2 regions of the Pseudomonas sp. Z003-0.4C(8344-21) genome follow, and region 2 is predicted to be linked to the other one. Evidence: predicted binding sites of a transcription regulator. Region 2 holds the regulator's gene; the other holds the start of a gene.
What was found. Region 2 encodes FliA, which starts transcription of late flagellar genes. Its sites were predicted from a motif close to CTAAAGTTTNNNNNNNNNNNGCCGNTAA; they were not measured.

Region 1: BLU24_RS00420 (methyl-accepting chemotaxis protein) is a predicted target of FliA. The motif match lies at 2,052-2,079, and genes of this name have one in related genera.

The regions. Positions count from the first base shown of each region.
Region 1 is NZ_LT629756.1:105,012-112,256, forward strand. It holds gene BLU24_RS00420 (methyl-accepting chemotaxis protein) at 56-1,936, opposite strand; gene BLU24_RS00425 (sigma-70 family RNA polymerase sigma factor) at 2,248-2,748, shown strand; gene BLU24_RS00430 (FecR domain-containing protein) at 2,748-3,749, shown strand; gene BLU24_RS00435 (TonB-dependent siderophore receptor) at 3,837-6,341, shown strand; gene BLU24_RS00440 (PepSY-associated TM helix domain-containing protein) at 6,420-7,245, shown strand, end outside.
Region 2 is NZ_LT629756.1:4,633,115-4,640,359, forward strand. It holds gene BLU24_RS20900 (chemotaxis protein CheA) at 1-1,962, opposite strand, end outside; gene BLU24_RS20905 (protein phosphatase CheZ) at 2,017-2,805, opposite strand; gene BLU24_RS20910 (chemotaxis response regulator CheY) at 2,823-3,194, opposite strand; gene fliA (RNA polymerase sigma factor FliA) at 3,362-4,102, opposite strand; gene fleN (flagellar synthesis regulator FleN) at 4,099-4,929, opposite strand; gene flhF (flagellar biosynthesis protein FlhF) at 5,046-6,386, opposite strand; gene flhA (flagellar biosynthesis protein FlhA) at 6,398-7,245, opposite strand, start outside.

The DNA.
Region 1 (7,245 bases), 1.6 Mb from region 2:
CTGTGGGAGCGGGCTTGCCCGCGATTGAACGATAACGCGGTCTGACAAACCGCTATCAGATCTTGAAGCTGTCCACCAACTGCTTCAACCGGTTGGCCTGCTGCGACAACGCATCACAATCCTTCAACGTCTCGTTGAGGTTGGCCACGCTTTGCTGGTTCAGCAGGTTGATCTGGTTGACGTCGACGTTGAGGGTTTCGACCACGGCGGTCTGCTCTTCCGTGGCCGCGGCCACGGACTGGTTCATGCCGTCGATTTCGCCGATGCGCTGGGTCACGCTGACCAGGCGCAAACCGGCCTGATTGGCCACTTCCACGCTCTGCTCGCTGGACGCCTGACTGGCATTCATCGTGGTCACCGCTTCACGCGAGCCGACCTGCAGCGAAGTGATCATCTTGTGGATCTCTTCCGCCGATTCCTGAGTGCGATGGGCAAGGTTACGCACCTCGTCCGCCACGACCGCAAAACCACGCCCGGCCTCACCGGCACGCGCCGCTTCGATCGCCGCGTTGAGCGCCAGCAGATTGGTCTGCTGCGAAATGCCTTTGATCACATCGAGAATGTGGCCGATGTTGTCGGTGCTCGCATTGAGGGTTTCGATCTGCGTGCACGACAGACTGATCTTCTGCGACAGCTCGGTCATCGCTTGAATCGTCTGCTCGACCACCTGACGCCCGTCATCCGCCTGCTCGCTGGCGCCGCTGGCGTGTTGCGAAGCATCGGCAGCGTTGCGGGCGATCTCCTGGGTGGCAGCACCCAATTGATTGATGGCAGCCGCGACGCTGTTGGTGCGCGCGCTTTGTTCGTCAGAGCCGACGATCGAGGCGTTCGACGAGGCCATGACCCGTTGCGACAAGTCATGCACATGACGGGTGGCCGAGGACACTTCGGAAATCGACGCGTGAATCCGTTCAACGAATTGGTTGAAGGCACTGCCCAGTTCGCCAAATTCGTCTTTGCTTTCTACCGAGAGGCGTCGAGTCAGATCGCCTTCGCCCTGAGCGATGTCCTGCATCGCACGGCCCATGGTGGTCAGCGGTCGCATCAAGACGTTGATCAACAGACTCAACAGCAACGCAATCGCGGCCACGGCGACAAACATCGCGATCAGCGCCGAGGTGCGGAATTGGCTGAGCGCCGCGTAGGCTTTGTCGTGATCGATCGACAGACCGATGTACCACTGCGCATTCGGCAGGTCGTTGACCGGGGTGAACGACAGAATCCGCTCCTCGCCGTTGAGCACGACGTTCTGGTTGCCCTTCTCGATGCGCACGCTGGTGTTCGGGTAGATGTCTTTCAGGTTTTTCATGACCTGATCCTTTTCCGGGCTGACGATCACCTGACCGTCAGCGCTGACCAGGAACGCATGGCCAAGGCCTCCGAAGTCCACCGAGTTGATGATCTTGACCAGGGTTTCCAGGCTCAGGTCGCCACCGACCACGCCGAGCAATTCACCGTTCTTCTTCACCGGCATGGCAATCGTCACTACCAGCCCGCCAACCGCGGCCATGTACGGCGGGGTCAGCATGGTTTTATCCGCGACCACCGCTTGCTTGTACCAGGGGCGCTGACGCGGATCGTAGCCGTCCGGCATCTTCGCGTCCGGGCGTTGGGTAAACACACCGTTGGCCTGGCCAACATAGGTGAACTGGAAATTCGAGGTGAAGGCCGGCTGATCGACCAGCCCCGGCAGATCGGCGTCCTTGCCCTGATGAGCGACGTTCTGCGCGAGGTTTTCCAGCACCAGAATCCGCCCGCTCATCCAGTTCTGCACGCTGCTGGCGGTCAGATCACCGGCCTGCTGAACGGAAGACTGAAGGTTCTGGCGAATGGTGCTTCGCTGCAGATAGTCGTTGTAGAGCGTGAACAGCGCGAACGCCAGGACCACGACGCCCGAGGCGGCCAGTAGAATTTTATGGCTGAACTTTAAATTCATTTCATGGGACTTCTTATGCCAAAAGTGGGGATGCGTTCCGGATGCAACATTCCATGTACAGCGCAGGCAGCGTTCTTCCGGCCGCTCTACTTTGGTGCACGCATGTCTCACCAGTCTGTCGGCACGCGTGGGAGAAATCTTAGGGTTGCGTTGGAAATGGATCGCGTTTCTGTCGGATTCCCGCCGAACGGCGGGCCAGAGCGGCTGAGGGAAGATTTTTCCGCGCGCTGCGTGAGCAGCGGTTGCAAACTCTGCGATCCTTGAAGACAATGCGACTAATTATCATTTGTGACGTCCGGGCTGTCGCGTTCATGTCCTCCCCCGAGTTTGCGGTACAGACGCTTTATCGTTGTCATCACGGCTGGCTCAACACCTGGCTGCGCGTGCGGCTGGGCAACGCAGCGGATGCGGCGGATCTGGCACAGGACACCTTCGTCCGCCTGCTGCAACGCAGCGAACGCCTGGAGCTCAAAGCCCCTCGCGCGTTCCTGCGCACCATCGCTCGTGGCTTGGTGATCGATCACTGGCGCCGCGAAGAAATCGAGCGTGCGTACCTGGAAACCATCGCCCATTTGCCCGAAGCCGAAACGCCAGGCAGCGAAGCCCGCGCCCTGATCATCGAACTGCTGGAAAGCATCGCGCGCATGCTTGAAGGACTGAAACCGAAGGTCCGTCAGGCCTTTCTGCTGGCGCAGTGCGAAGGTCTGACCCACAAGCAGATCGCCGAGCAGATGGGGCTATCGTTGCGCTCGGTGGAACGCTACGTTGCCGAAGCGCTGTATCACTGTTATGTCTTGCGGTACGCGCACTGATGCCGCTGGACAACGCTGCACTTGGCCGCCGCGCCGAGCCGCCACCGCAGGTAGTCAAACAAGCCATTCACTGGCTGCTGCGCCTGCGCAACAACCACGGCAATCCACGGCTGAGTCGCCAGTGCGAACAATGGCGGGCCGAACATCATGAACACGAACTGGCCTGGCAGCGTGTGCAGTCGCTGCAAGCCGAACTGAGCAGCAACCTTCGTGCGGTGCCCGGCGCACAAGTGGCGTTCAATACGCTAGAAAACAGTGCGCAAGGTCTCGGCCGGCGGCAGGCCTTGAAGTTGCTCTCAGGCGCATTGCTGTTGGGCTCCGCCGCGTGGCTGGCCAAGGACAGCGGGGCCTGGCAGCAATGGAGCGCCGATTACGCCACCGCGACCGGTGAGCAGCGCGGTTTTCAATTACCCGATGGCACGCGCATCGAGCTCAACACCGCCAGCGCGGTGGACCTGCATTACACGACGCAGCAGCGCCTGATCAAACTCACTCGCGGCGAGATCATCGTCAGTTGTGGCGGCTCCGACGAAGGCGCGCCGTTCGATCGCCCGCTGCGCGTGCAAAGCCGTCACGCTACGTATGCGCCCATTGGCGCTCGCTTCATTCTGCGTCAGGACAACGATTGCAGCCGGCTCACTGTGACCAGCGGCCGCGTTGCCATTGTTTCCGGCGGTAATTCGGTCGAAGCCGTCGCCGGCCAGAGCTACCGCATCGACCACCTGCAGATTCGCCCGGTGCCGGCACCGGATATGGACGCCGGCGCGTGGGTCGACGGTTTGATCGTCACGCGCTATATGCGCCTCGGTGATTTCCTCAATGAAGTCGGGCGCTACCGTCAGGGTGTGCTCAATTGCGCAGCGCAGATAGCAGACCTGCGCCTGTCCGGGGTGTTCCGACTGGAGGACACGGACAAACTGCTGGCGGTACTGCCGCAGACCCTGCCGGTGCAATTGCGCTACCGGACACGCTGGTGGGTAAACGTGGAACGTGCGGTGTGAAATTTTTTGGCGGGTTTTCGCAAGGGCTTCGGCTTAGTCAGTAAGCACTTCAATCCAAGCGTTTGCGACTTCCTACGGAAACCCACAATGACTGTCCGCGCCCACTGTAAGAACTCTCTGAATTTCACCATTGAATCGAGCCTGCTGCAGCACGCCGTTCGCGCCGCGCTGTTTTCTACCGCGCTGAGTGTGGGTGTATTGCCAGGCGTGAGCCTCGCTGCCGACGTCACTGCCGGTGCGGTCAGCCCGCGCTATGACGTCGCTGCGGGGCCGCTGGACGAGGCGCTGAATCAGTTTGCGCGTCAGGCGGGCATCACTTTGTCGATGACCCCGCAACAGACTCAGGGCCGCCACTCACCGGGGGTTCGGGGCGAATATTCCACCGATCAGGCGCTGAGCCATTTGCTCGGCGGCTCGGGTCTGGAAGCGGTCAGCCAGGATGGCAGCCGCTACATCCTGCGCCCGCACGCCGAGAGCGAAGCGCTGGCCCTGCCGACCACCGACATCAAAGGCTTCGCCCTCGGCAACGCGCTGGGCAGCATGGCGGGCTACAACGCTACTCACAGCCAGATCGCCACCAAAACCAGTACCGCATTGCTCGAGACTTCGCAAAGCGTGTCCGTGGTCACGCGCGAGCAAATGGATGACCAAGGCTCACAGACCGTCTCTCAGGCCATGCGCTACGCCCCGGGCGTGCTGACCAATCCGTATGGCGCGACTCATCGTTACGACTACGTGGCGATGCGCGGTTTCAACGATGGCTCGGTGGACAACATTTATCTGGACGGTCTCAAGTCGATGGGTGACAGCGGTACTTACAGCACCCTGCAAGTCGACCCGTATTTCCTCGAGCGAGTGGACATTCTCAAAGGCCCGTCTTCGGTGTTGTATGGCCGCAGCTCACCCGGCGGTCTGGTCGCGCTGACGAGCAAGAAGCCGCTGTACGAGGCCTATCATCAAGTACAGGCCACGGTGGGTAATCAGGGGCAACGCGGGTTCGGTTTTGACTTCAGCGGCCCGGTCGATGACGACAAGCGCATTGCCTATCGTCTGACCGGTTTAACGGATCGCTCCGACACGCAATTCGACCACAACAAGGAAAAGCGCTACGCCCTGGCGCCGACCCTCAGCATCGACTTCAGCGAAGACACCTCGCTGACACTGCAGGCTTATCTGCAACACGACCCGGATGGCGGCTACCATGGCGGCGTGCCGGCGGATGGCACGATCCATCAGCGCAACGGTCAGCGTATCTCGACGGATTTCTTTGAAGGTGAGCCGGGTATCGATGGTTATTCGCGCGACCAGCAATCCTTCGGGTATCAGTTCGAGCATCGCTTCAACGACGTCTTCACCGCGCGCCAGAACTTCCGCTACCTCGATTCCAAGGTAAACATGGATCAGGTCTACGCCTATGGCTGGACTTCGCCGACCAGTAACGAGCTGAACCGCTACTACACTGGCGGTGATGAACGCCTGCATGCGTTCATCGTCGATAACATGCTCCAGGCCGAGTTTTTTACCGGTGCGACGAAGCATACGGTGCTGCTGGGCGCTGACTATCAGCGGCGCAAAACCGTGGTCGACTGGACCAGCGGCGGTCTTGCTCCGATCAACGCCTTCAATCCGATGTACGGCAACTCGGCCATCGATATGTACGGCGAGACCAGTTATCTGCGACGCCTGGAGCAGACCGGGGTTTACCTGCAAGACCTGATCGAGATGGACCAGTGGCGTTTCTCACTGGGCCTGCGTCAGGACTGGGTCGAGACATCTGACGAAAACCGCATCGCCGAAGCAGGACGCCCTGCCGGCACCGAGATCAACGATCGACGCACCAAACTGACGGGTCGCGCCGGTGCGCTGTATCTGTTCGAAAACGGCCTGGCGCCGTATATCAGCTACTCGGAATCGTTTAACCCGAACTCCTACGCCGACAGCGCCGGCAATCCGCTGGCACCGACCGACGGCACGCAATGGGAAATCGGCTTGAAGTATCAGCCGCCGGGCACCGACAACCTGTTTACTGCATCGCTGTTTCGCATCGATCAGGAGAACCTCGCGACCAAGCTGCCGCAGGAAAACTTCTACCGCGCGGTAGGGGCTGTTCGCTCCCAGGGGTTGGAACTGGAAGCGCACACGCAACTGACCGACAACCTCAAACTCCTCGGCAGTTACACCTTTACCGACATCGAGTATTCGAAGTCGATGATCAGCACCCTGAGCACCTCAACCGACGTTATCGAGAACAAGGGCAACTCACCGACCCAGGCGCCGCGGCACATGGCCTCGTTGTGGGCGGACTATAAATTCGACAGTGCCGCACTCGATGGCTTGCGCCTGGGTGGTGGGGTTCGTTATGTCGGCTACAGCTGGGCCGATGCGGAGAACACCCTGAAGGTGCCTTCCTATACGTTGTTCGATGCCTCGATTGGTTATGACTTGGGCAAGGTCGGTTTGAAAGGCGTCGACGTACGCCTGAATGCAAACAACCTGACCAACGAATCCTATGTGGCTTCCTGTGCCAGCCTGAACTTCTGCTACATGGGCGAAGAGCGCAATGTCGCGGCGACGGTCAGCTACCAGTTCTAACCATTTGTTTCGTGCATGAAAAAAGCCAGCGCCTGAGCTATCAGGCGCTGGCTTCGTCGTTTTTGCAGGGGGTTTCTCATGCGTGCTTTTCTCGTGTTGTTGCACCGCTATATCGGTTTGGCGACGGCGGTCTTTTTGTTGCTGGCCGGACTGACGGGCAGCATTCTGGCGTTCAATCATGAGCTGGACGAGTGGTTGAATCCGCAATTTTATGCGGCGTCTGCAGTGGGCGAGCGATTGCCTCCCGGTGATTTGGTTGGCGCTGTACAGAAGGCACATCCGACGCTGCAAGTCTGGTACATGGAGTATCCAGACGAGGTCGGCCATACGGCGTTGCTGGCCGCAGTTGCGCGCAATAACCCGGCGACCGGCAAGCCATACGATGAGCGCAATCAGGTGTTCTATCTGGATCCGGTGAACGCCGAGCAGAAGGGTCAGCGCTATTGGGGCGAATGCTGTTTTCAACGGGAGAATCTCATCCCGTTCATTCTCGAGTTCCACTACAACCTGACGTTGCCAGGCAATTGGGGATTGTGGTTGATGGGCTTGGTGGCGGTTGCCTGGGTGATCGATTGTTTCGTTGCCCTCTGGCTGACGTTGCCGCGGGGAAAGCCATTCTGGAAGAAGTGGTCGACTGCCTGGAAAGTAAAGGGCGGACACGCTTATCGGCTCAACTTCGATCTGCACCGCGCCGGGGGATTATGGCTGTGGTTGTTGCTGCTGCCGATCGCAGTCAGCAGCGTGGCCATGAACTTGCCGAGCCAGGTGTTCAAGCCTGCAGTGTCGTTATTTTCGTCGATAGAGCCGAGCGTCTACGAGGCGCGAGGACGAATGCCCGTAGATGAACTGGGCGCGACGCAGTTCAGTTATCAACAGGCATACGAAAGGGCGTTGCAAGAAGGAA
Region 2 (7,245 bases):
GTCGACGACGTTGGTGGTCGACAGGTCGAGGTGGAAGATCTCGTTGACGTTGACCAACGGGAACGCGAACGCCTGGTTGCCGAGCATGACCATCAGCGTCGGCATGATCGCCAGGGTCAATGGCACCTTGATGACGATCTTCGAGCCCTGGCCCTTGGTCGAGTAGATATTGATCGAACCGTTGAGCTGGGAAATCTTGGTCTTCACCACGTCCATGCCGACACCGCGGCCGGACACGTCGGAAATCTCGGTCTTGGTCGAGAACCCCGGAGCGAAAATCAGGTTGTAGCACTCGGTATCGCTCAGGCGATCGGCCGCGTCCTTGTCCATCACGCCGCGTTTTACCGCGATCGCACGCAGCACGTTCGGGTCCATGCCTTTGCCGTCATCGGAAATCGACAGCAGGATATGGTCGCCTTCCTGCTCGGCCGCCAGCACCACACGACCGCCACGGGCCTTGCCCGAGGCTTCGCGTTCTTCCGGCGACTCGATGCCGTGGTCGACAGCGTTGCGCACCAAGTGGACCAGCGGGTCGGCCAGGGCCTCGACAAGGTTTTTGTCGAGGTCGGTTTCTTCACCCACCAGTTCCAGGTTGATCTCTTTCTTGAGCTGACGCGCGAGGTCGCGGACCAGACGCGGGAAGCGCCCGAAGACCTTCTTGATCGGCTGCATCCGCGTTTTCATCACGGCGGTCTGCAGGTCAGCGGTGACCACGTCGAGGTTCGACACGGCCTTGGACATGGCTTCGTCGCCGCTGTTGAGGCCCAGGCGCACCAGACGGTTACGCACCAGCACCAGCTCGCCGACCATGTTCATGATTTCGTCGAGACGCGCAGTGTCGACGCGCACGGTGGTCTCGGCTTCGCTGGCCGGTTTTTCAGGCGGTGGCGAGGCAGGCGCACGGGCCGGAGCCGGTGCAGCAGCGGCCGGTTTTGGCGCTTCGGCTTTGGGTTCAGGCTTCGGCGCAGCTTTTGGCGCAGCAACGGCAGCAGCCGGAGCCTTGGCGGCCGGCGTGGCAACGCTTGATGCGGAGCCAGCCGTCGCGGCGCTGGCGTCAAACTTGCCTTTGCCGTGCAATTCGTCGAGCAGCGATTCGAATTCGTGGTCGCTGATCAGGTCGCTGCCGGCTGCGGCGGCGGCCGGTGCAGCAGGTGCAGCCGGGGCCGAAGCGATCGCCGATTCCAGCGCATCGACGGCGAAGTTGCCCTTGCCGTGCAGCTGATCAAGCAGAGCTTCGAATTCGTCGTCGGTGATGTCGGAGCTGTCGCCTTTGGCCGGTGCGGCAGGAGCCGCGGCGGTCGGTGCGACTGCGTCAGCCGCAAACTGACCTTTGCCGTGCAACTGATCGAGCAACGACTCGAACTCGGCGTCGGTGATTTCATCGCTGGCCGGCACATCGGCGGCCGGCGCAGGGGCCGCAGCGGCCGGGGCTTCGGCTTCGGCCTTGACGGCGTTCAGCGAGTCCAGCAACTGCTCGAATTCGTTATCGGTGATGTCGCCGGATGCGTCGCCTTCGACGACCAGTTCCTCGATCATCTCAGCCACTGGCGAAGCTGGGGCTTCGTCGGCGCTTTGCGGCTCGGCCAGACGCGCCAGCGCGGCCAGCAGTTCTGGCGTGGCGGCGGTGATCGGTGCACGCTCGCGGACTTCGCTGAACATGCTGTTCACCGCGTCCAGTGCTTCGAGCACGACGTCCATCAGTTCTGCATCAACGCGACGCTCACCCTTACGGAGGATGTCGAACACGTTTTCGGCGATGTGACAGCACTCCACCAGCTCATTGAGCTGAAGGAAGCCGGCGCCCCCTTTTACAGTGTGGAAACCGCGAAAAATTGCGTTGAGCAGGTCTGCGTCATCCGGGCGGCTTTCCAGCTCGACCAGTTGTTCGGACAGTTGCTCAAGAATCTCGCCGGCCTCAACCAGGAAATCCTGAAGGATCTCTTCATCGGCGCCGAAGCTCATTAATGGGGTGCTCCTACAGGTCTAAAAACCCAAAAAACCCGAAATTCCGAAAATCTAGAATCCAAGGCTGGATAACAAATCGTCCACATCGTCCTGACCGGACACAACGTCTTCTCGTTTATCGGCATGAATCTGCGGACCTTCACCCTGCGAGAGATGTTTTTGTGGATCTTTTTCGGCAAGCATCGCGGCACGGTCATGTTCGATGCCCGCAAAGCGGTCGACCTGACTGGCCATGAGGACGAGTTTGAGCAGATTGCTTTCGACTTCGGTGACCAGTTGGGTCACGCGCTTGATCACCTGACCGGTGAGGTCCTGGTAATCCTGGGCCAGCAGGATGTCGTTGAGATTGCTCGACACCGCACGGTTGTCCGTGCTGCTGCGTGACAGAAAACCGTCGACCCGGCGCGCCAGCTCGCGGAACTCTTCAGCCCCGACCTCGCGACGCATGAAGCGACCCCAATCGGCGCTCAACGTCTGGGCTTCATCGGCCAGACTGTTGACCACTGGCGTGGCGCTTTCCACCAGATCCATGGTGCGGTTGGCCGCGGCTTCCGTCAGCTTGACCACATAGCCCAGGCGTTCGGTGGCGTCGGTGATTTGCGACACTTCCTCGGCCTGCGGCATGTGCGGATCGATCTGGAAATTGACGATCGCACTGTGCAGTTCACGCGTGAGCTTGCCCACTTCCTGATACAGGCCACGGTCACGGGTCTGATTGAGCTCATGGATCAGTTGCACCGCGTCGCCGAACCTGCCTTTTTCAAGGCTCTCGACCAGTTCGACCGCGTGTTTTTTCAGGGTCGATTCAAAATCGCCCTGTGAAGATTCGTTATGCTCCATAGCTCCCCCGCGCGTTCTCAGCCGATGCGTTCGAAAATCTTCTCGATTTTGTCTTTCAACGCCTGAGCCGTGAAAGGTTTGACCACGTAGCCGTTCACACCGGCCTGAGCGGCTTCGATGATCTGCTCACGCTTGGCTTCAGCGGTCACCATCAACACTGGCAGGTGCTTGAGTTTTTCATCGGCGCGCACGTGGCGCAGCAGGTCGATACCGGTCATGCCCGGCATGTTCCAGTCCGTTACCAGAAAGTCGATGCTGCCGCTGTTGAGCACCGGAATGGCAGTGGTGCCATCGTCGGCCTCGACGGTGTTGGTGAACCCAAGATCGCGCAGCAGGTTCTTGATGATCCGCCGCATCGTTGAGAAGTCATCAACGATGAGGATTTTCATGTCTTTGTTCAATTCGACCTCCAAGCAGTCTTAAACGCGCCCAGCACCTGGACGCGCCACTTCAATCAATCGGCGCAGCACTTAAAGTTTGTCTGGAGCACAACGGATCGAGACCGGCGCCGCTCATCACCGCACCAGCCTCGTTTCGCAGTGTCCCCACACTGCCTTCAGCGCGCTCGCCACTCCCCCAAACGCCCCCGCAAACGGGCCGCGCACTGGCTGTGTAACTGGCTGACCCGCGATTCACTGACGCCAAGGACTTCACCGATCTCCTTGAGGTTCAGCTCTTCGTCATAGTACAGCGCCAACACCAGTCGCTCACGCTCCGGCAAATTGGCAATCGCGTCCGCCAGCGCCGTCTGGAAGCGTTCATCTTCCAGATCGCGTGACGGCTCCATATGAGCACTGGCGCCATCCTCGTGCAGCCCTTCGTGTTCGCCGTCCTGCAAGAGGTCGTCGAAACTGAACAGGCGGCTGCCCAAAGTGTCATTCAGAATCCCGTAATAATCGTCGAGACTCAATTGGAGTTCGGCCGCAACCTCGTGATCTTTAGCGTCACGGCCGGTTTTAGCTTCAATCGAGCGAATTGCGTCGCTGACCATCCGGGTATTGCGGTGGACCGAGCGTGGCGCCCAATCCCCTTTGCGCACTTCATCGAGCATCGCGCCGCGGATTCGAATGCCCGCGTACGTTTCGAAACTGGCGCCCTTGCTGGCGTCGTATTTGGTCGACACTTCGAGCAGGCCGATCATACCGGCCTGGATCAGGTCTTCGACCTGCACACTGGCCGGCAAACGTGCCAGCAAGTGATAGGCAATGCGCTTGACCAGTGGCGCGTAACGCTCGATCAACTCGTACTGCGCGTCACGCGCCGACTTCTTGTAAAGATTCATGCCACTGGCGGTCATATCACAGGCCCTGCGGTTTGCTGCACGAGACGCTCGACGAAAAACTCCAGGTGGCCGCGCGGGTTGGCCGGCAACGGCCACGTGTCGACCTTCTGCGCGATGGCCTTGAAGGCCAGGGCGCACTTGGAGCGTGGAAAGGCTTCGTAGACGGCGCGTTGTTTCTGCACGGCCTTGCGCACGCTTTCGTCATACGGGACGGCGCCTACGTATTGTAGGGCGACGTCAAGGAAACGGTCCGTGACCTTGGTCAACTTGGCGAACAGGTTGCGCCCTTCCTGCGGGCTCTGCGCCATGTTGGCGAGGACGCGGAAGCGGTTCATGCCGTAATCGCGGTTGAGCAATTTGATCAGTGCGTAGGCGTCGGTGATCGAGGTCGGCTCGTCACACACCACCAGCAACACTTCCTGCGCGGCGCGGACGAAACTGACCACCGAGTCACCAATGCCCGCAGCGGTGTCGATCACCAGCACGTCGAGATTGTCGCCGATGTCGCTGAACGCCTGAATCAGGCCGGCGTGCTGCGCCGGGCTCAGGTGGACCATGCTCTGCGTGCCGGACGCCGCCGGCACGATGCGAATCCCGCCCGGGCCCTGCAACAGCACGTCGCGCAGTTCACAGCGGCCTTCGATCACGTCGGCCAGCGTGCGTTTGGGGGTCAGCCCCAGCAGAACGTCGACGTTCGCCAGACCGAGGTCGGCGTCCAGCAGCATGACCCGACGGCCAAGCTCTGCCAGCGCCAGCGACAAGTTCACTGACACGTTAGTCTTGCCGACGCCACCTTTGCCGCCGGTCACCGCGATCACCTGTACGGGATGCATGCTGCCCATGTTATTTCTTTACCTTGTCTTGCATAGACGGAGGCCACATTACTGGCTGCGCGTTCCGGATCGGAACAATGCGTGGCAGACCATCGATGTAGGTACAAAAACTGTTCATGATTACCTCAGCCAACCTGCTTGGTCGGGCTGTGATAGATATCAGCGAACATGTCAGCCATGGCTTCTTCGCTGGGTTCTTCCTGCATTTGCACGCTGACGGCGCGGCTGACCAGTTGATGACGGCGCGGCAGATGCAGATCATCCGGAATCCGTGGGCCATCGGTCAGGTACGCGACCGGCAATTCATGACTGATCGCCAGGCTCAACACTTCACCAAGACTGGCTGTTTCATCCAGTTTAGTCAGAATGCAGCCGGCCAGCCCGCAACGCTTGTAACTATGATAAGCGGCGGTTAGAACCTGTTTCTGGCTGGTGGTTGCCAGGACCAGATAATTTTTTGAGCGAATGCCCCGCCCGGCCAGACTTTCCAGCTGCATGCGCAGCGCCGGATCGCTGGCCTGCAGGCCGGCGGTATCGATCAGCACCACGCGCTTGCGCAGCAGCGGATCGAGCGCCTGCACCAGCGACTGGCCCGGATCGACGTGGGTCACCGGCACATTGAGAATGCGCCCCAGGGTCTTGAGTTGTTCCTGCGCACCGATGCGGAAGCTGTCCATGCTCACCAGCGCCACATTCTGCGCGCCGTACTTGAGCACATAACGCGCCGCCAGCTTGGCCAGCGTGGTGGTCTTGCCCATGCCCGCCGGGCCGACCATCGCAATCACACCGCCCTCTTCCAGCGGCTCGACTTCCGGTACGGCAATCATCCGCGCCAGATGCGCGAGCAACATGCGCCAGGCCTGACGCGGCTCTTCGATATCGGTGATCATCGACAGCAGATCACGCGACAGCGGGCCGGACAGGCCGATGCGCTGCAGACGGCGATACAGATTGGCTTGCGCCGGGCGGCTGCCCTGCAGCTGATTCCACGCCAGCGTGCCGAGCTGCACTTCCATCAGTTCGCGCAGGCTGTTCAACTCAAAACGCATCGAATCCAGCGCACGCGGATCGACGCCCGCCGAAGCCTGCGCAGGCGCTGCGGCCGGACGCGCCGGTGCAGCGTAGGTCGGCTCGGTCAACGGTTCGGCAGCGGTCAGCGGCAGGCCGGCCGTCAACGGCAGCCCGGCGAACAACTGCTGATTGGTGTTGCCGTCGGCTTCGCCACGCAGGCTCAATTCGGCCTGTGCGGTGACGATGCGCGACTGGGTCTTGCGCAGCTCGTCCTCGAGTTCCATGTTCGGAACCCGTGGCGCCAGCGCCGACAATTTGTAATCCAGTGCTGCCGTCAACTCGACGCCGCCGGCAATGCGGCGGTTACCGATGATGGCGGCATCAGCGCCCAGCTCATCGCGAACCAGCTTCATGGCCTGACGCATATCGGCGGCGAAAAAACGCTTAACTTGCATAAACCACTACCTCAGCCGTTGGGCCCTACTGTCGCAACGATGGTCACTTGCTTGTTGTCCGGTATTTCCTGGTAGGCCAGCACATGCAGTCCGGGGACGGCGAGGCGGCCGAAGCGCGAGAGCATCGCGCGGATCGGGCCGGCAACCAACAGGATCACCGGCTGACCTTGCATTTCCTGACGCTGCGCCGCTTCGATCAACGAACGTTGCAGCTTCTCGGCCATGCTTGGCTCCAGCAGAACGCCCTCTTCCGAGCCTTGTCCTGCCTTCTGCAGACTATTGAGCAATATCTGTTCCAACCTTGGTTCCAATGTGATCACAGGCAGCTCGGACTCAGTGCCTACAATGCTTTGGACGATTGCACGGGATACGCCGACCCGCACGGCAGCCACCAGCGCGGCGGTATCTTGACTCTTGGCGGCGTTGTTGGCGATGGCTTCGGCGATGCTGCGGATATCGCGCACCGGCACGTGTTCGGCAAGCAACGCCTGCAGCACTTTGAGCAACTGCGACAGCGAAACCACACCCGGCACCAACTCTTCAGCCAGTTTCGGCGAGCTCTTGGCCAGCAATTGCATGAGTTGCTGGACTTCTTCGTGGCCGATCAGCTCACTGGAGTGCTTGTACAGAATCTGGTTCAAGTGCGTCGCAACCACGGTGCTGGCGTCGACCACGGTGTAGCCAAGCGATTGCGCCTGGGCGCGCTGGCTGATTTCGATCCACACCGCCTCCAGACCAAAAGCCGGATCTTTGGCGTTGATACCGTTGAGCGAGCCGTAGACCTGGCCCGGGTTGATCGCCAGCTCGCGATCCGGGTAGATCTCGGCCTCCGCCAGGATCACGCCCATCAGCGTCAGGC